Regions from separate parts of the Niveibacterium microcysteis genome, predicted to be linked through region 2. Evidence: predicted binding sites of a transcription regulator. Region 2 holds the regulator's gene; the other holds the start of a gene.
The links. Region 2 encodes sigma-54, which starts transcription at its own class of promoters, with help from an activator protein. Its sites were predicted from a motif close to TGGCACGCTTNCTGCTNA; they were not measured.
Positions count from the first base shown of each region.

Region 1: the regulator sigma-54 is predicted to act here: its motif matches at 1,687-1,704, upstream of rsxA (electron transport complex subunit RsxA).

Region 1 covers NZ_CP071060.1:2,607,015-2,610,687, forward strand. The annotation lists gene rsxC (electron transport complex subunit RsxC) at 1-523, opposite strand, end outside; gene JY500_RS11825 (RnfABCDGE type electron transport complex subunit B) at 535-1,065, opposite strand; gene rsxA (electron transport complex subunit RsxA) at 1,080-1,661, opposite strand; gene nifL (nitrogen fixation negative regulator NifL) at 1,955-3,538, shown strand; gene nifA (nif-specific transcriptional activator NifA) at 3,543-3,673, shown strand, end outside.
Region 2 covers NZ_CP071060.1:155,139-158,811, forward strand. The annotation lists gene hprK (HPr(Ser) kinase/phosphatase) at 1-468, opposite strand, end outside; gene ptsN (PTS IIA-like nitrogen regulatory protein PtsN) at 455-922, opposite strand; gene hpf (ribosome hibernation-promoting factor, HPF/YfiA family) at 1,040-1,363, opposite strand; gene JY500_RS00700 (RNA polymerase factor sigma-54) at 1,375-2,844, opposite strand; gene lptB (LPS export ABC transporter ATP-binding protein) at 2,861-3,583, opposite strand; gene recX (recombination regulator RecX) at 3,570-3,673, opposite strand, start outside.

The DNA.
Region 1 (3,673 bases), 2.4 Mb from region 2:
GCTCGCACTCGCCGCCGTTGATGATCAAGGTATGCACCGAGAGCTTGAGGCCCAGTTGCGCCTTGGGGGCCGACGGGAAGGTCGCGCCGCCGAGGCCGACGATGCCCGCATCCGCAATTCGCTGGGATACCTCCGCCGGCGCGAGGCTGAACGGATCAACTTGCGGCGTCAGCGGCTCACCTGCTTCGTCCTTGCCGTCCAGTTCGATCGTGATCGCCGAAAACGGCAGCCCCGAGGGATGGGGCGCAGTCACCTCACCGATCGCGCTGATCACGCCGGAGCTTGGGGCATGAACAGGCGCCGACACATTGCCTTGCGCGGCGGCGATCAGCTGGCCACGCAGCACGCGTTCGCCCACTGCTACAACCGGCAACGCCGGCGCACCCACGTGCTGCAACAGCGGCACACACAACCTTGCGGGCAGCGGCATCACTCGCAACGGCACGTCGGCAGCTGGCCGCTTGTGGTCGTCGTGCGGATGTACGCCCCAGCGCACACCATTCAGAAGTTCACGCAATCCCATCTTGCTACTCCTCAGACGGCCAGAGCCGGTTTCGTCCAGTTCCAGTCGCGCAGCGTCACCGGCACCGGCTCGAGGCCGATGGCACCGGTCGGGCACTCTTTCTCGCAACTGCCGCAGCCGGTGCAGGCGCCATGCAGCACACCGTGTATCTGCTTGGCTGCACCGATCACTGCGTCGGTCGGGCAGACCTTGAAGCAGCGCGCGCAACCAATGCAAAGATGCTCGGCCACCTGCGCGAGCTTCGGCCCGCTATCGGCCTTGCCACCTGCGCCCAAGCTCACGCCCATCTTTGCGGCGATGGCCTCGGCCAACGCACGGCCACCCCCGGGGCAGCAATCGACGCTTGCTTCGCCACGCGCGATTGCGTTCGCGGCACCGGAGCAACCGGGAAAGCTGCACTGCCCGCAGTTCGTGCCGGGCATCAGCTCGATCAGCTCTTCCACCAGGGCGTCGCCCTCAACATGGAAGACCTTCGCGGCATAGCCGAGGATCAGCCCCAGAACGAGGCCGAGGAACATCACACTGGCAATCGGCGCAATCATTTCAACCTCCCCGCTCAACCGAGCTTCAGTCCGGAAAATCCCATGAATGCCAGTGCCAGCAGTGAAGCAAGCACGAAGCTGACCGGCGCACCCTCGAAGGTTTGCGGCACCTTGGCGAGCGAGAGGCGCTCGCGCAGGCCGGCAAACATCGTCAGCACCAGCGTGAAGCCCACCGATGCGCCGAACCCCACCATCACGCTCATCGCAAAGTTGTTGGCCTGCTGCACGTTGAGCAGGGGAATGCCCAGCACAGCGCAGTTAGTGGTGATCAGCGGCAGGTAGATGCCAAGAGTGCGGTAGAGCTCCGGTGTGACTTTGCGCACCACCATCTCGATGAACTGCACCGCAGCCGCGATGACGAGGATGAAGGTCAGGATGCGCAGGTAGTTCAGGCCCAGCGGCGCGAGAAGGTAGTGCTCGAGCGCCCAGCACGCCCCGGAGGCGAGGGTGATCACGAAGGTGGTGGCGAGGCCCATGCCGAAGGAACTGTCGAGCTTCTTCGAGACGCCCATGAAGGGGCACAAGCCCAGGAACTTCACCAGCACTACGTTGTTCACCAGTGCGGTGCTGACGAGCAGGATCAGGTATTCACTCATGTCGGTTGCGACCTCCTGCCCTGCTTTCGCATGGAGCGTGCCAAGGCGATGCACGCCGCACCGTGGCAGTGCGCGGACGCCGCGCAACAAGGCATCCGCGCAGGAAATGCGCGTGAATCACGACCCTCCTGACAAGGGCGTGAGCGTGTCGGGGATGCAACAAACCGACGTTGCGTTGTGACGAATCCTCACAACGACACCGGCATTTGACGTTGCTCAAGCGCGGTGGCGGGGCGCGGATTCTCGGCACGGTTGCTGCATTGCCTTAGGCGAGCGTTCACACGAGGCCCACCATGCCAGAGCAGAAGAAGACCGCCACCACGAAGAAGGCCGCACCTGCGGTTGCCCGGAAGATTCCTGCCGCGCTATTCCGTGCCGCAGTCGAACAGGCCGACATCGCGATCTCGATCACCGACCCGCGCGCCCGCATCGAGTATGTGAACCCGGCCTTCACACGCGTCAGCGGCTACAGCGCAAGCGATGCCGTCGGGCAGCATCAGTCGATCCTGTCGAACCACACCACGCCGCCAGAGGTTTACAAGTCGATGTGGCGGCGGATCACCGGCAAGGAGACATGGACCGGGCGCCTGGTGAATCGCCGCAAGGACGGCGCCCCTTACCTCGCCGACCTCACCGTTACGCCGGTGTTGGATGAGGCGGGCCAGATCAGCCATTACCTTGGCCTGCACCGCGATATCACCGCGCTGCACAAGCTTGAATGTGCGGTGCGCAACCAGAAAGCGCTGATCGAGTCGGTCGTCGACGGCGCCCCGCTGGTGCTCGCCCTGCTGGATATTGGTGACCGCGTCGTGCTCGACAACCTCGCCTACAAGGCGCTGATGTCCGACCTCGGCATGGCCGAGCCAGCCAAGGTATTGCTGGACGCGATCCGCAACGAACTGGGCAGCGGTTTCGGCCCCTTCAAACCCGGCAGCCACGCCTTCCTCGACCGCCAGGTGCGGCTCGACCGCCCACATTGGCGCTCACCGCGCTGGTTCTCGTGCTCCGCCGTGTGGGTCGCGGCGGATAGCGATGAGGCGGACGACTTCTATGCCAGCAAGGGAGAAGCCTTCTTGCTTCTGGTGGCCACCGATGTGAGCCGGCAAGTGCAGGAGCAGGAGAAGGCGCGCATCGCCGCCTTGCAGGCCGTGATGGCCGAGGAAAGCCGCCAGCAAGCGCTACGTGAGAGCTTGTCCGCCGCGGTGTACCAGATGGAGGGGCCGCTCAACATTCTCGGCTCGGTCGTCAACATGATGGGCCGACGCGGCTGCGACCCGGCTCAGGCGGCACTGGCGGATGCACTCAAGGCGGGCCAGACCGCGCTTGAGACCCTGCGCAGCGCGATTCCGGCGCGCGCGCAAGAGGCCAGCACAGCGGTCAACCTCAATGAAGTGGTGCGCGATGTGCTGGATCTCTCTGCCGTTCGGCTGCTCACTGCCGGCGTATCCGTGAGCTGGCAGCCTCAGCTTGTGCTGCCGGCCATCCAGGGCTCGCCGACGCGTCTGAGGGCGCTGCTCAAGGCGCTGGTCGACAACGCGATCGAGGCGATGAACGTCAAGGGTTGGCGGCAGCGCGAGCTCAACATCAGCACCCGTACGCTGCACAGCAGCCTGGAGGTGCGCGTCGAGGACAGCGGCCCTGGCCTCCCGGACGAACTGCGCCTGAAGGCCTTCGAGCCCTTCTTCAGCACAAAGAAGCAGCACGGCAATCACCTCGGCACAGGGCTGGCCGCCGCTCAGCAGGTGGCGGTGGATCACGGGGGCAGCATCGAGTTGGGTAACGCGGCGGGCGGTGGCTGCACCGCCCTGCTGGTGTTGCCCCTGCTTCGCCACGCGTCCGCATCGATGACGCCGCTCAACAGTCGCGAGATCGGGTAAGGCCATGGACACCGAAGGCGCACTCCACCGCATTCAACTCGAAACCCTCTACCGCGTCAGCGTAATCCTCTCGCGCACCCTCGACGTCAAGCAGGCACCGCAGGAGGTGCTGCGGGTCCTCGAGGAATCCGCTGG
Region 2 (3,673 bases):
ATCGCCGGTGATCAGCACGCCGAGCCCGAGCACATCCATGAACACGCCGTGCAGCGAGGTTTTCTCGGCAAGGTTGCGCGCAAGATAGGTGCGCAGCGAATCGATCACGCGGGCCGTCTCGGCCGAGGTCGTGAACATTGCGACGCGTGCGCTTTCGAACGCACTCTGGATCAGCGGCGGCACTTCACATCCGTCCGCCACGATCATCGCTGGCGGGTGCGCCAGCAGGATGCTTTCCAGCTGATGCTGTACCTTGTCGCGTGCCTGGCGACGAATCCAGCCCAGCTCCGCCTCGCCCATCACCTGAATGCGGTTCGGGTGGATGATGTTGAGGTGGCCTACCAGCTCGGCTGGCCACACTTTCTCGTTTGGAACCTGAACCTCGACATCGAGCGGGCCGGCGAGATGGCTCAGGCCGAGCCGGTCGCGGTTGTCCTCGTAGATCCGGGCGACGCTAGTTCGCCGCATTCGGGTTCCAGTTCACGAACAGGGTGTGGGCCTCGGACGCATCACTGGCCTGCGCCAGTGCATCGCGGAAGCTGCGGTCGGAGAACATCTGTGCGAGCTCCGATAGCAGTCGCAGGTGGTGCTCGGTGGCGCTTTCCGGCACCAGCAGCACGAACATCAGATTCACCGGCTTGCCGTCCGGGGCCTCGAATGGCACGGGCTGCGCAAGGCGGATGAAGGCACCGACGGCGTCGCGCAGGCCCTTGATACGGCCGTGCGGAATCGCAATGCCTTGTCCAAGGCCGGTGGAGCCGAGCTTTTCACGCGTGAAAAGCGCGTCGTAGACGGCGCTGCGCGCGAGTCCCTGATGGTTTTCGAAGAGCAGGCCAGCCTGTTCGAAGACGCGCTTCTTGCTGCTCGCCTCAAGATCGACGAGCACATTGGACGGCGGCAGCAGCGGGGCGATGAGATTCATGCTTGGGGTTCAGAAATGCACTGCGCGCCCGAAGGCGCGCAGATCCGGGGTCAGCTCATGTTCGGCGCGGGGGCTTTCCGCAAGCTTACGCGCCGGGATTCACTAGAGCGACCGTGATTACGATTCTGCAGATTGGCGCTTGTGCGCCTCGTGGCCGTGATCGTAGGACTTTTCCTTGTGCTTGAGAACCTGCCTGTCCAGTTTGTCCGTCATGGCGTCGATTGCGGCATACAAATCTTCGTCAATGCTCTCGACGAAAATGTCCTTGCCGCGTACATGTACCGTCACTTCCGCCTTTTGCTTCAGCTTTTCCACCGACAGGATCACGTTAACGCTCGTGACGTGATCGAAGTGGCGAATCACGCGATCCAGTTTCGATGTTACGTAGTCGCGGAGCGCGGCGGTAACTTCGAGATGGTGTCCGGTGATGTTCAGGTTCATGATTTATCCTCTCAGATCATCTTGCGCTGGCTGACCGGCGGGATGTTGAGCGACTCGCGGTACTTTGCGATGGTTCGTCGCGCAACGACAATCCCCTGCTGGCCGAGAAGCTCGGCAATCCGCGCATCGGATAGCGGTTTTTTGCGATCCTCTGCCGCGACCAGCTGGCGAATCAGCGCACGAATCGCCGTAGCTGAACACGCGCCGCCAGAATCCGTGGCGACGTGGCTGCCGAAAAAATACTTCAGTTCAAGGATACCTCTTGGCGTGGCCATGTACTTCTGCGTGGTCACCCGAGAGATCGTCGACTCATGCAGATCAAGCTGCTCCGCGATTTCGCGCAGTGTCAGCGGACGCATTGCCACGTCCCCATAATCGAAGAACTGCCGCTGGCGGTCAACGATTGCCTGGGATACCCGCAGGATCGTGTCAAACCGTTGCTGCACGTTCTTGATCATCCAGCGTGCCTCCTGCAACTGCCCGGCCAGCGATCCGGCCGAGCCGCGGTTCTGCTGCAGGATTCCGGCGTAGAGCTGGTTGATCCGCAGCTTGGGCATCGCGTCCGGGTTCAGTGTCGCACTCCAGTGGCCGCGCACCTTGCGCACGATCACATCCGGGATCACATATCGCGTCTCGATTGCGGCAAACCGCGCACCGGGGCGCGGATCGAGGCTGCAAACGAGCTGGTGCGCCTCGCGCAGCGTTTCGTCGCTGCAACCCAGATGCCGCTTGAGTCGCACGAAATCCCGCGCGGCCAGCAGCTCCAGATGCTGCTCAACGATGATGATCGCGGCTTCACGCGCAGCGCTCTCAGGCAGCAGGCGCAATTGCAGCTTCAGGCATTCGCCTGGCGAGCGTGCGCCGATGCCCGGCGGATCGAGGTTCTGCAGGTGCGCGAGGGCGATCTGCAGCTCGTCGACGTCAACTTCAAACTCGGGCGGCAACAGCTCCAGCAGTTCGTCGAGCGGCTGGGTCAGATAGCCATCGTCGTCGAGCGCTTCGATCATGAAGCGCAGCAGCGCGCGATCGCGGTCCGACAGCGGCATCAGGGCAACTTGTTCATCCAGGTGGTCGCGCAGGCTCGTCTGCGCAGCACGGAATTCCTGGAAATCCGTTTCGTCGTCATCGTCGCGATTGCCGCTGCCGCCACCTTCGCCGGACCACTCGGTGGGGCCGTCGTCATAGCTGCCGGCATCGTCGAAGCTCGGCTCGCTCGGTTCGGGCGAGGTCTCGGCCGCTTCGGCCGCCGCATCGTTGGCGGTGTCGGTGCGTTCGTCGCCGCTCGGCGTGGTGGCGGATTGCCCCCAGGCTTCCGGGTCCGACTCGGCGTCTTCGCGTTCGAGCAAGGGGTTCTCGAGCAGCATGCGCTCGATTTCGCTGTTGAGCTCCAGTGTCGATAGCTGCAGCAGCTTGATCGACTGTTGCAGCTGCGGGGTCAGCGCGAGCTGCTGGGAGATGCGGAGCTGGAGCGAGGGCTTCATCGTGGGGGTTGCGCGATCAGAGTCGGAAATGCTCGCCGAGGTAAACCTCGCGAACCTTGTCGTTCTGGACGATTTCGTCGGGGCGGCCGCTGGCGAGCACCACCCCTTCGGTGATGATGTAGGCGCGGTCGCAGATGCCCAGCGTCTCGCGCACGTTGTGATCAGTGATCAGCACGCCGATGTTGCGATCCTTCAGGAAGCGGATGATCTTCTGGATATCGATCACCGCGATCGGGTCGACGCCGGCGAAGGGTTCGTCGAGCAGGATCACCTGCGGGTTGGTGGCCAGCGCGCGGGCAATTTCAACCCGCCGCCGCTCGCCGCCCGAGAGGGACATCGCGGTTGCATCGCGCAAGTGCGTGATGCCCAACTCGCCCAGCAGCTCATCGAGCCGCGCGGCGAGTTTGTCCTTCGGCAGCTTCTGCAGTTCAAGTACCGCGAGGATGTTCTCGGCCACCGTGAGCTTGCGGAATACCGAGTTTTCCTGCGGCAGGTAGGACAAGCCCAGATGCGCCCGCTTGTGGATCGGCAGGTGGGTGATTTCCTTGTCGTCGAGGGTGATCGTGCCGCCGTCGGCACGCACCAGGCCAACGATCATGTAGAAACACGTCGTCTTGCCGGCGCCGTTGGGGCCGAGCAGGCCGACCACCTCACCGCTGCCGACTTCGAAGCCGACATCGCGCACGACAGTGCGTGCCTTGTAGCGCTTGGATAGACCGCCTACCTTAAGCAGACTCATCGAACGGCTCTTTCAACACTTTTCTCACGACCTCCGCGGAAAACCCGCGGGCGGTCAGAAAGCGCGCCTGGCGCGCCCATTCCTTTGCAT